DNA from 4 places in the Cytobacillus sp. EB106-05-05-XG126 genome. Region 3 is predicted to be linked to each of the others. Evidence: riboswitches for the same ligand, from Rfam matches in the RefSeq annotation. Region 3 holds a riboswitch; each other region holds the start of a gene.

Region 1 (3,116 bases), on a different contig from region 3:
ATCTTTGAAACCTCATTGCCTGCTACTGTTACACTGCCATGGGTAGGAAGCTCCAGCCCATTCAGCATGCGGATTAAGGTACTTTTACCTGCACCGCTGTATCCGATAACACCGAAGATTTCTCCTTCTTTTACCTCCAGGTTCACATCGTCAACTGCTTTTACCTGACCGTTTTTTGAAGAGAATATCTTCTGTACATCTTTTATGGAAATCAACGTGATAGTCACCTCTTTTATCGAAAGATACAGATAATAATTAATAGACTGCTTTTATTCCCTATTCTTCACTCTATATAGGCTTTCATGCGCAAAAGCAAAAATGCCTTTCTGCACATGAGCAGAAAGGCATAAAAAAATTTAGTCCTTTCTCTCATCTATCAAAGCTATGCTTTGAGTGAATTGGCACCATTTCAACTAATTGACGGTTGCCGGGCTTCATAGGGCACTTCCCTCCACCTCTCTTGATAAGAGCGTAACGTTCTATATTAAATTAATACTTTAAATGAATTAAGCAGTTTTTTAACTACGTTTGCTATCGTATCATAGCCATTAAAAAGGTGTCAACGATGAAATTTCAAACTTTCGGAAAAAAGTGAATGGTAAATTTTCCTTTACGCTTTTGCAGCTAGCGATGTGAGACCTGCAGCTGCTTCTATCGCCTGTTCCAGGTCTTCAATTAAATCTTCTGCATTTTCGATGCCGATCGAAATCCGAATCAGGTCCTCCGGCACTCCTGCAGCCTTTAAACCTTCCTCATCCAGCTGCTGATGAGTAGTGCTTGCAGGGTGGATAATCAGGCTCTTTGCGTCCCCGACATTTGCCACATGTGCCCATAGCTGCAAGCTATTGATCAGCTTGGCTCCAGCCTCTCGTCCGCCCGCAATTCCAAATACAGCCACTGCCCCGGCTCCTTTTGGCAAATATTTATCTGCCAAGTCTTTGTCCGGGTGGTTTTCATGACCTGGATAGAGCACCCAATTAACGGCTGGGTGCGCCTCCAAATATTCCACTACCTTTTTGGTATTGGCAACATGTTCCTTCATTCTCACATGCAGAGTCTCAAGACCCAGTGTGAACTGGAATGCACTTTGCGCACTCATTGCAGGTCCTAAGTCTCTTAACAGCTGTACCCGTGCTTTGATAATATAAGCAGCTTCGCCAATTGCTTCGCTATAGACAATATCATGGTAGCTCGGATCAGGCTCTGTAAAGCCCGGAAACTTAGGAGAATTCCAGTCAAATTTTCCGCCGTCCACAATAACTCCCCCCATTGTGGTCCCATTGCCGAGCAGCCATTTTGTCGCAGAGTGTATGACAATGTCAGCTCCATGTTCAATAGGCCTGCAAAGATAAGGGGTAGCAAAAGTGTTATCGACAATCAGCGGCACACCGTTTTCGTGGGCAATTGCGGCAACCTTTTCAATATCCAGGATTTTCAGGCTGGGGTTTCCAATTGTTTCGGCGAAGACAGCCTTTGTTTTATCTGTAATGGCACTCCGGAAATTTTCCGGATCCTTTGGATCCACCAGTTTTACCTTTATTCCATACTTGGGAAGTGTAACTGCAAATAAATTATAAGTGCCCCCATATAAATTGGATGCGGCTACAATTTCATCACCAGCTTCGGCGATATTTAAAATGGCAAGTGTAATAGCAGACTGGCCGCTGGCAAGAGCCAGCGCACCCACTCCTCCTTCAAGCATGGCCACTCTTTCCTCAAACACACTGACAGTTGGATTATGTATCCTGCTATAAATATATCCCGGTTCTTTCAGGGCAAAGAGATCTGCAGCGTGATCTGTATTTTTGAACTGATAAGCATTATTCTGATAAATTGGGACCGCCCTCGCGCCAGTTACAGGGTCAGGCTTCAGCCCCCCATGTACTCCAATTGTTTCAAAGCGGTAATTTTTCTGTTTGTCCGTCATCGCTATCTCTCCTCTATAAAAATGTTTTTATTTCATTTCTTAAAAGCAGAAAAACCCTCTTCATAAGAAGAGGGCTATATCGACTCTTCTTATCTACCAGAGCATTCTGCTCTGCTGGATTTAGCACCGTGTATTTTACCGGTTGCCGGGCTTCGCTGGGCCAGTCCCTCCGCCTCTCTTGATAAGAATATTCAGTTAATTAATATTAAAACGATATTATCATACTATTAAAAAAACGGTCAAGTATTGTGCAGTGAAATTTTCCCTAAACAGAAAAAAGACTCGAGAAGCAACTTTTTTCTGTAAGTGGTTTCAAGCATTATTTCGTTTTGGGAAATGGCATCCCTTAGCTTTACTTTTCCTGTAATCAGTGACAATACAGCTTCTTCCGATCCCGAGATTTCAACATCAAAATGGCTGGTGCGGCTTGCCTTCTGTATTTCCCCATTCGAAATTTTCAAAGGAATGCATGTGTTTCCCGCCTTAATAAGCAGAGAAAAGTTTGAACTTCTTAAGAAAAATCCAAGATGCCCTTTAGCCTTTAATTCCCGGATAAATACATCAGGTAAACTCCTCACAGCCTCACCTCTTTTAATGGGGTCAATTGACTTTAATATTCAGTAATAAAGTGCTTTAATCCTTTATTTTTCATTCGACAAAATCAGAAAGGCATTGCCTGTTTAATTGGCATTGCCTTTTCATTTCCCGAGAAATATGTCAGATCATACTATTTTCACAGAGGCTGCTTCAGTTTTTGTCTTTTTATAGCCTCTGAATACAAAGAAAAAGTAGAGAGAGCCAATCAAGTATAAAGAAGCTGTAATGGTGAATACGAGTGCATATCCCCAATAATCTCCATATCTCATGACGATTCCTGTTGAAACCGGGCCCATTACAGCCCAGCCCAGATTGAACACCATCTGATTGACTGAGTTTGCCAGTCCTTTCATCGAATCATTTACCTTTGACATCATCAATGACATTTGTATAGGATTTCCCGCATTCATCAACGCCTGCCGGAACAAAAAGCCAATGGCAGCCAGCCAAAGGTTTTCAGTATAAGCGGTTAAAAGCAGGAAAGGAAGTGACATGAGCTGCAGGATCACAACAGCTTTTACCTCTCCCACTTTTCTTACCACAACCGGTCCGATAATCATGGCAAAGGCCGTGGCAGCCTGCCCTAATGAAA
Region 2 (3,116 bases), on a different contig from region 3:
TGAAAAGCTTTTTCAAACAGGAAGAGGATAAGAAGAAATATGCCTAAAGAGAGGGAAACCTCTCTTTTTGTTTCAGCAAAAAGCCCCCATTTTCAGGGGGCTGCTGCTATTTAAGCCTGTCCTTTGTAAGCACTTCTTCCCGATTTACTTCACCACTGGTTTTCACCTCTGCTGAAGTATGTGAATGCTGTACACGACTGGAATTATCGTTGACACAGCATGTATCAGCGGATTTATCTGCCAGTGTTTTGATATCCGATTCATGGACAACCTCCCGGGCTGAAGCACTCTCCATATATCCTTCAGAGTTTTCGGCAGTGATTCTCTGGTTGTCCTGAGTGGAGTTTGGATATTTCCCATAATAGTCAGCGATTAAAACATACTTTCCGTCAAAAACCATGCCTGCGTATTGATCCAGGTCATGTTCATCAAACCGTGTACCATCTTTTTTATCGGGATCAATTCCTGAACTTGTGGCAGGGTCTTCTCCCATGAAAAGAGCTTTAACAGAATCAAGAAAGCGCTGATTGCCCAGCTCCTGGGAACCGACTATTCGCAAGTTCACTCCGTAATTGTCTGCAAAGCTCTCAAGATTTGCGCCATCCTTTGAGACGATCACGAGATTTTCCTTCTGATATCCATTTGACCCTGCACCTTCAATGGCTTCTTTAAGCTCTTGCTGTGTATCGTATCCGCCTATTAATATATTCTTCTTCATATTTTTCACTCCCAGTGTATTATGATATTTTTTTATTTTCCCTGATTTGCAGGCGGAGAAACGTTCTTTTACTTTTGAAGTCAGGATGCAATAGCATATAGTCCGTATTTGGCACAAGCCATAAAAATTAATAAAACTCAAAGAATACAGTATGATAAAGAGATAATAACTGAATTGAATTGCTGCTGGAGGTGGGCAGATATGGAGATTGAGAAACTGACTAAAAGGTTAAGGAACAGAACCCCAATCATTTTGGGGAGTGAGCGATTTTCGAAGTTCGCTATTTTGCTTCCGCTGGTTGAAATCAATAATGAGGTACATGTCCTATTTGAAGTACGTTCACTAAAAATGAGAAGGCAGCCTGGGGAGGTATGTTTCCCCGGCGGAAGGATAGATCCGGAAGATAGGGATGAAGAGCATACGGCCATCCGTGAAACCTCTGAGGAACTCGGTGTGGGCGATGACAGCATCACAAATGTTTCCCCGCTGGATTACATGATTTCCTTCGGTCAAATTATTTACCCTTATGCAGGCATTATCCAAAACCCAGACAAGATTGTGCCGAACCCTGATGAAGTAGAAGAGGTTTTTACTGTGCCTCTGTCATTTCTGAAAAAAGTAAAACCGGAAACGTATCACGTGAATTTTAAGGTAGAGCCAGAAGAAAATTTCCCTTTTGATTTGATTGCCGGAGGTGAAAATTACAATTGGCAGACAAGAAGAGCGGAAGAGGTATTTTACTATTTCCAGGATAAGGTCATCTGGGGGCTGACTGCCAGAATTCTTAAGCATTTTCTTGAGATCATAACGGAAGATTTCAATGAAAGTGAAAGCGTCTGAAGAAAATAATTTTTCAAAAAAGGTTGACGCAGACCTGATAAATGTTTATGATTCATATAAATTGAATACTTAGAAACTTCTTATCAAGAGAGGCGGAGGGACTGACCCTATGAAGCCTCGGCAACCAGCATTCATGCACGGTGCCAAATTCAGAGGAATACATTTTCCGAAGATAAGAAGGCGGAATGAACGGAATATTAATTCAAACCCCTTCTTGTCTGTAATGGACGGAAGGGGTTTTTTGTTTTTACGGCGGCTTTATAAATTTTATCAAGGGGGAATAAATAATGTCAGCGATAACGATCGGGCTATTGGGGTTTGGAACTGTAGGAAAAGGAGTGTATGAAACAATCAGAAAGCATCAGGAAAGGCTTCAGGCGATACTTGGGAAAGAAGTGAAGGTTTCAGCTATCCTGGTCAAAAATGTGAATAAACATTCTTTGCCTGATGAAGAGGTGCTTTTAACAGATGACTTTCAGGATATTATTGAGCTTCCAAAGCTTGATGTCGTAATTGATGCCATTGTTGGCAGGGAGCCGGGCTATACGTATCTGCGCCAGGCCATATCGAGAGGATGCCACGTCATTACAGCGAATAAAGAGATGTTTGCATTTCATGGAAGTGAGCTTGCGAGGCTGGCAAAAGAAAAGAATGTATCACTGGGATTTGAAGCAACAGTCGGCGGCGGAATCCCCATCATTCAGACCATCAGGCAGCTGCTGAATGCCAACAGGATCGAACGGATTGAAGGAATTTTAAATGGCACATCCAATTTCATTTTGACAAGTATGCGCGAGGAGAACGTATCATTTGAAGAAGCATTGAAAATCGCTCAGGAAAAAGGCTATGCAGAAGCCGATCCTAAAAACGATATCGAAGGATATGACGCCTTTTACAAAGCAGTTGTTCTGAGCGAGCTTGTATTCGGGAAAGCGCCGGAACAGGAATACTCTGTAAGAGAAGGCATTACTGATATTACGATTGAACAAATCCGTTTGGCTGATTCGCTGGGGCTGAAATTTAAACATATAGCATCAATTCAGAAGGAAAAAGATTCTGTCCGCTGTACAGTAAAGCCGGTCCTGACAGGAGAATCTCATCCTTTATACAGAGTAGAAGGCGTGCAGAATGCCGTTTCAATCGATGCGGATATTGTCGGAAATATCAGTTTGCAGGGACCTGGAGCAGGCATGTTCCCGACAGCGAGTGCGATTATTGAAGATCTGATTCATGTGGGCAAAGCCGATTTACCTTCAGTATTTGAGGAAGCTGGATCGGAAGAAAATGTTCCTGAACAGCCGCTCTGGGTTATATTGGGTGATGCTGAAGGATATGAATTCCCTGAGGGAGTTGAAATCGCCAGCAAAGTGTCAGAACAGGCCCTGATCGTTAAGGGAGCTGCAGAAGCTGTGTCATTATTAGACAAATCCGGTTTGAAGGCTTATCAAGTGCTTGGAGATTATGCAGTCACGGCAGGGAAGTATAAGCAGGTACAGCCGGTCTAAAAAACAGAAGGGGCAAGCCTTTGAGCTGCCCCTCCTGAAGTATGTTTAGAGAT
Region 3 (3,116 bases):
GTGCATCGGAAGGATTCCGTTTTCAGGAAGCATATAGTTCATAACAGAGAAGATTGACTTTTTCATTTCTCCTGCATATTCTGTTCCGCCAATTAAAACAGTGCGGCGCTCGAATGAAATGATAATGAATGTTTCGGACTTTGTGCCGTCAACAGCAGGGTCTGCTTTGAAATTTGGAGCAGAAATGACTGTGAACTCTGCTTGATGATCCAATAGCTCGTCTTCTGCCGGGCGAATGAATAACTGGTGTGCAAAAAGGTTATGCCAGGCATATTCATTGATCACCTGGATAGGCATGCGGTGTTTTTTATCAGCACCTGCGAAGCCTTTGAAAACAAATACTTCTTCTTTTTCTTTTAAGTAATTGATTACTTTATTATAAAGATTAGAGAATGCTTCTTCAGAGATTGGCTGGTTTACGCTGCCCCAGTCCATTTTATCTTTATTTGATGCTTCTTCAACAATGTATTTATCTTTAGGGGAACGCCCTGTATACTTTCCTGTGGTAGCGCGTACAGCCCCAGTGGAAGTAAGGGACCCTTCATTGCGGTTTAAAACTTTTTCCACAAGCTGAGGAACGGATAATTGCACTTGAATGTTGCTGCCATTTAATAATTCACTCAATTCGTTTGATATGCTTACAGAGTTCATCTGATGAATACCTTCCTTTTTCCCGATTTTTTTATGAAAGTGATTACATCTCGAAATTAGTATAACACATTGAAATGATTAGTCTATACTATTACGAAACTTTTTTGTCTCTGTTATTAAATTGTCACAATTGGACAAGTAATCCACTTTAATCGCCTTATAACCGATATATGCTATTATAGAAGAAAGTGTTAATTTTACCATGGGACTGATCTAAAATGAAGACAATTGCCCTATATGATGGAACATGCTCTTTATGCAAGGAAACAAAGAGAATCCTTAAAAAACTCGATTGGCTGAATAAAGTGGAGTGGATTTCCCTGCAGGAATATGAAAAAGAGCCTGGGTCTATCTCATTTTCCAGACACGATTTGCGGAGGGAGCTTCATATTATTACCCCCTCCGGCAGCGTGATAAAGGGGTACTATGCGGTAAGGAGACTGCTGTTCCTCTTTCCTGCATCCTTTTTCATCAGCATCTTTTTATATGTACCATTCACTGCAATTCTCGGTGATCCGGTATACAAATGGATTGCGAAAAACAGGCAAAAATTTCTAAAGAAAAAGTGTGACGATGGAAGCTGTTCTCTGTAAGGGGGAAGCTTACATTTTTAAGCCGAAATTTAACGGTGAAAAATAATCAAAATCTGTTGACATGGTTCGATAAAATACGGTATGATTCAACCTTGAACGGATACTCTCTTATCCCGAGCTGGTGGAGGGACAGGCCCTATGAAACCCAGCAACCTGCTAAAGGCAATAATCAGCAAAGGTGCTAACCTGACGCAAGGACGTAATTCCTTGAACGATAAGAGTGAAAGGCGCGAATCGATTTGCTTTCAACCTTTTCACTAATGAGAAGGTTTTTTATTTTGCACAGGCAATGGGATGAACGGCTTTTGGAATGTACTATTTATGTGAGTTTTTGGCATGCTTATGAATCATGGATACCTGGCATTCTTGCCGGCGCTGTCTATTTTTCTAATAAAAACTCCATGTTTATTTCATACTACTAAGGGAATGAGTTCCGTATCAAACAGAGATCCATGAAATGACAGGGAAAAATTATTTTTCCGCTTCCCCATTTCTTATTTCTCGCTCAATTTTCTATTTATAAGGAGGAAGCCAGATGTCAACAAAACGTCGTTTGTTTACTTCTGAATCAGTTACTGAAGGTCATCCGGATAAAATCTGTGACCAAATTTCTGATGCAATCTTAGATGCGATTTTAGCTAAAGATGCGAATGCCCGTGTTGCTGCAGAGACTTCTGTAACAACTGGACTTGTATTAGTTGCAGGTGAAATCACAACATCTACATACGTAGATATTCCAAAAATCGTTCGTGAAACGGTAAAAGAAATCGGTTATACCCGTGCTAAATATGGTTTCGATTCAGAAACATGTGCAGTTTTAACTTCCATTGATGAGCAGTCTGCAGATATCGCAATGGGTGTTGACCAGGCACTTGAAGCACGCGAAGGGCAAATGAGCGATCAGGAAATCGAAGCAATCGGTGCAGGAGACCAGGGCTTAATGTTCGGTTTTGCCTGCAACGAAACGAAGGAGCTTATGCCTCTTCCGATTTCTTTGGCACATAAACTTTCCCGCCGCCTGACTGAAGTTCGTAAAGAAGAGATCCTTCCTTACCTTCGTCCGGATGGAAAAACTCAGGTAACGGTTGAGTATGATGAAAATGACAAGCCTGTCCGAATTGACACAATCGTTATTTCTACTCAGCATCACCCTGAAATCAGCCTGGAGCAAATCCAGCGCAACCTGAAGGAACATGTTATTAACCCGGTTGTTCCAAAAGAACTAATCGATGAGAATACAAAGTACTTCATCAACCCGACTGGACGTTTTGTTATCGGCGGACCTCAAGGGGATGCTGGTCTGACTGGACGCAAAATCATTGTTGATACCTACGGCGGATATGCACGCCATGGCGGCGGCGCTTTCTCCGGCAAGGATCCTACGAAGGTTGACCGCTCTGCTGCATATGCCGCACGTTATGTTGCGAAGAACATTGTAGCAGCCGGTTTGGCAGAAAAAGTGGAAGTTCAGCTTGCTTATGCAATCGGTGTGGCACAGCCTGTTTCAATTTCTGTTGATACATTTGGAACCGGTAAAGTGGATGAAGATGTATTAGTTGATTTAGTAAGAAAGCATTTTGATCTTCGCCCTGCAGGAATTATTAACATGCTTGGCCTTCGCCGCCCAATTTACAAGCAGACAGCTGCTTACGGACATTTCGGACGTACAGATGTTGACCTTCCTTGGGAGCGTACTGACAAGGCAGAAATTCTTCGTTCTGAAGCTGAATAATAAATTTAAAAGTGGGAGTTGCATTTACTATGTAACTCCCGCTTATTTTTTTGCGTCTTTATACATATAGGGTGATAATTCACTTTTCGGTCTTTATGCTCTTTAGTCGTTTATAATTATATGTTATCGTTTAAACTTCG
Region 4 (3,116 bases), on a different contig from region 3:
TGCCATCACTTCGGATCAGCTATATGGTTATGCCAGCAGCCCTGAAGCAGGACTTTGAAAAATTTAATGCTTATCAAAAGTCTGCTGTTTCAAGAATCGATCAGAGAGCTGCTGCAAAGTTTATGGAAAAAGGATTTTATTTATCCCATATCGCAAAAATGAGAACTTTATATAGAGCTAAAAGGAGCTGTTTAATAGATAGCCTGGCAAAGCATCTAGGAGAAAACTTTGACATAATTGGAGATACAGCAGGTTTGCATATCATCGTGACATTACCAGAAGGATTGAATGAATCTAAAGCAATTGAACTGGCAAAGTCGGCGGGAGTTGAAATCGATGCTGTTTTACATATGTATCATCTTCACAAGCCAAACAATCAAGTGATGATTGGATATGGCGCCCCCTCAATGGACGAGATTGAGAGAGGAGTCCAATTAATCGCTAATGCATGGAAAAGTTATCTTAGCCTTTAGACTAAGTCAAATATTCAACTAAAAGAGCTCTTATCTTACAGGATAACGCTCTTTTAGTGAAGTGGTAAACAGGCTCATCTTTTCCTTAACAGCCACCATAAAATCAAACAAATTCATCCCCTGGATTTGCTGGAATTTGTACAAGTCTTGCTTATAGTACATATGAATATGTTTCCCGGTGATCCCCCTTTTTTCTTCAATGGAAGTTATATGGCTATACGCAAATTCTTCAACTAATTCATTGTTTGTTTCTGATACCGGGATTCCATAGAATAGCAGTCTTTTGTTCGTTGCTGCAAATAAGCCTGCCTGCGGTGCTAAACAGTAATGTGCAACTAATGAACAGCTTAAACATTCAATAATGTTTTCACCTTCATGCAATACATTTTTAACCTGATTTTTAATGTTGTCCATGGAACTCCCCCTCATATTTCATCTGTCAAACCGCTGTCTTAACTGCCAGTATCAGCCCAGTAGACCAATCCAATTCTGTTATGTCCAGGTCAGGTCTGTCCTGCAGAGTTTTTAGAAGTTTAGTTGCTTTGATCCGAAATTCTTCAGGCAATTTCTGCTGCGGAAACACATCATGAATCACATAAAAACCGCCGATATTTAAATGATCCAGGGTTTTGTCCAGAAGCTCGAATTTCCCCGGCCATGTATCTGCAAAAATAAAATCGAACCCTTCCGACAGGTTTTGAATAAAAGCTGCTCCGTCCTCACAGCAAAATGTAATTCTGCTGTCATTCCCGAGGTACTTTCTCGCGATCGATTGCACTGTCGGATCTATGTCAACGGTGGTAAGCTTACTGCCTTCATCCATCCCATCCATGATCCATGAAGCAGACGCTCCCGTACCTGTTCCCAGCTCCAAAAAGCTTCCTCCAGATTTAGAGGCTGCCAGCCCCTTCAGTAAAAATCCTGTTTTTATATCACATGACTGCCCGAAGCCGAGCACATCTGATTCCTGTAATATCCTCGAATATGCTTCCGGTACCTGTATAACGCCGTTTTCCATTTTGCCATTCCTCCTCTTTCTTCGTTCTAATCTAAACCAAGCTCAAATTATAAAAGAGCATCAAAAAAAGGCCTCTTTATAAGAGGCCTTTACTTATCAAAACGACCTCTTATCTCCCAGAGCGTCAACTCTGTTGGAATTAGCACCTTCCTGACATAATCAGGGGTTGCTGAGGCTTCGCAGGGCCAGTCCCTCCACCTCTCTGGATAAGAATTTGTATAAAATTTATATTTTCAACCAAGTATTGCATAGTTTCTGCCAAATGGCAATACTTTAACTCTTTTAATCTATTTCAAATTTTTAATGAACAGCTTCCTCCCCCTGATAAATCCTAAAAGCCGGAACAATCGTATCCGACACAATTTCTTTCCCCTTTTCACGGATGAAGTCCAATTTATAGTACGCTTCGAATCTCTGGCTGATTTCTGTTTTTACCAATTCAGGCGGAGTGACGACGATGAATTGGAACTTCAGCTTATGGGCTACAGCGAAAATAGGATCAAGCACATGGGCAGAAGCAGCTTGGCCGAAAGGATTATCACAGACTAGCGGAACCCAGCTTTGATCGGTTTCACTCTTGACCGAAAGAAGCATCATCATCATAACCATGCGGGCAGATAGCTTTTGACCGCCGCTTCCATCAGATTTCTTCTTCGAACCCTGGTTGATCGTCTGCCAGGTCGAATAATGCTCACGCTGCGGTTTACCGTACATGAATGCATTGTCTGTACGCATGTTATAAACCAGGAGCTCCGGATAGCGATTTCTGAGGGAAACAAATAAAATTTGCTCATCACTGATAAGCTGTTTGATTTCCTGATCAAGCACCGGATTATTATCATCAATCATCTCAAATCGCTTCGTAATTTTATTAATGGCTGAAACGAAATGCTGTTTCAGTAAAGGTTCGACATCTTCCGCTTTTTTAGGCAGGATATCTTCTTTAAGCTGGACGAGCGGAAAAGAACCCCTTTCATTCTTAAGCTTCATTTTCGCAATCATCGAGCGAATTGCCTCTGAAATGCTCATTACCTTCATGCTTGCCCTGCTTGCCCAGAAGTTTTGCGCCTTTTCCGCCCGTTCTTTGTCGCGCTCCAGCTGCTCCAGACCGCTCTGAGAAAAGCGCTTCATGTTTTGGACGACACTTTGAATATGCGCATAATGCCTTGTATCCATATGATCAAGCGTAGTTAAGACTTCATTCTTAAAGCGGATTTCCCAATCCTTGCCTTCAATAGCAAGCTTTAAATTTCTTAGTGATTGTTCAATCTTCGCATGCTTCTCTTGCCCTTCATCCTGAATAGCCTGATGTTTTTCACTCCAGGATAGGGTGCTTTGCTTTCCTTGATTCTTAATTTTCTCTATGTCTTCATCTGTAAATGCGGCCGCTTCCTCTTTAAGAATGACGGATAAATGCAATTGATCTTTTTCAAACTCAGTTATGCTTTGTTCTGCCTCTTTTTTGCGTTCTTCCGTTTTCTTTATTTCTGCATTTGTCTGTTTGGTCTGGTCAGTAATTTCGATCGTCTTCACTTCCAGATCAAGCTCTTCCCATTCTTCAGGCTTTTGATCATGCTTGGCCACTTTTTTTGAGGATTTTTTACGCTGATCCATTCCATGCTTTA

Evidence for each region. Region 3 has a riboswitch for S-adenosylmethionine ahead of metK (methionine adenosyltransferase). Riboswitches for the same ligand answer to the same signal wherever they lie in the genome.
Region 1: linked by a shared signal. The riboswitch ahead of AC3WTL_RS16170 (O-acetylhomoserine aminocarboxypropyltransferase/cysteine synthase family protein) and the one ahead of metK (methionine adenosyltransferase) in region 3 are both predicted to bind S-adenosylmethionine.
Region 2: linked by a shared signal. The riboswitch ahead of AC3WTL_RS20645 (homoserine dehydrogenase) and the one ahead of metK (methionine adenosyltransferase) in region 3 are both predicted to bind S-adenosylmethionine.
Region 4: linked by a shared signal. The riboswitch ahead of AC3WTL_RS06995 (O-methyltransferase) and the one ahead of metK (methionine adenosyltransferase) in region 3 are both predicted to bind S-adenosylmethionine.

What each region holds. Positions count from the first base shown of each region.
Region 1 covers NZ_JBYTDU010000005.1:53,298-56,413, forward strand. Annotated here, with positions in the region: gene AC3WTL_RS16165 (methionine ABC transporter ATP-binding protein) at 1-215, opposite strand, end outside; SAM riboswitch class I at 367-470, opposite strand; gene AC3WTL_RS16170 (O-acetylhomoserine aminocarboxypropyltransferase/cysteine synthase family protein) at 611-1,927, opposite strand; SAM riboswitch class I at 2,014-2,115, opposite strand; gene AC3WTL_RS16175 (SCP2 sterol-binding domain-containing protein) at 2,167-2,505, opposite strand; gene AC3WTL_RS16180 (MFS transporter) at 2,650-3,116, opposite strand, start outside.
Region 2 covers NZ_JBYTDU010000011.1:38,430-41,545, forward strand. Annotated here, with positions in the region: gene yhbH (sporulation protein YhbH) at 1-47, shown strand, start outside; gene AC3WTL_RS20635 (general stress protein) at 107-718, opposite strand; gene AC3WTL_RS20640 (NUDIX hydrolase) at 920-1,558, shown strand; SAM riboswitch class I at 1,636-1,737, shown strand; gene AC3WTL_RS20645 (homoserine dehydrogenase) at 1,846-3,063, shown strand.
Region 3 covers NZ_JBYTDU010000002.1:10,507-13,622, forward strand. Annotated here, with positions in the region: gene pckA (phosphoenolpyruvate carboxykinase (ATP)) at 1-651, opposite strand, end outside; gene AC3WTL_RS10585 (thiol-disulfide oxidoreductase DCC family protein) at 870-1,244, shown strand; SAM riboswitch class I at 1,350-1,465, shown strand; gene metK (methionine adenosyltransferase) at 1,780-2,976, shown strand.
Region 4 covers NZ_JBYTDU010000001.1:1,405,446-1,408,561, forward strand. Annotated here, with positions in the region: gene pdxR (MocR-like pyridoxine biosynthesis transcription factor PdxR) at 1-473, shown strand, start outside; gene AC3WTL_RS06990 (PH domain-containing protein) at 504-887, opposite strand; gene AC3WTL_RS06995 (O-methyltransferase) at 913-1,491, opposite strand; SAM riboswitch class I at 1,598-1,704, opposite strand; gene AC3WTL_RS07000 (coiled-coil domain-containing protein) at 1,792-3,116, opposite strand, start outside.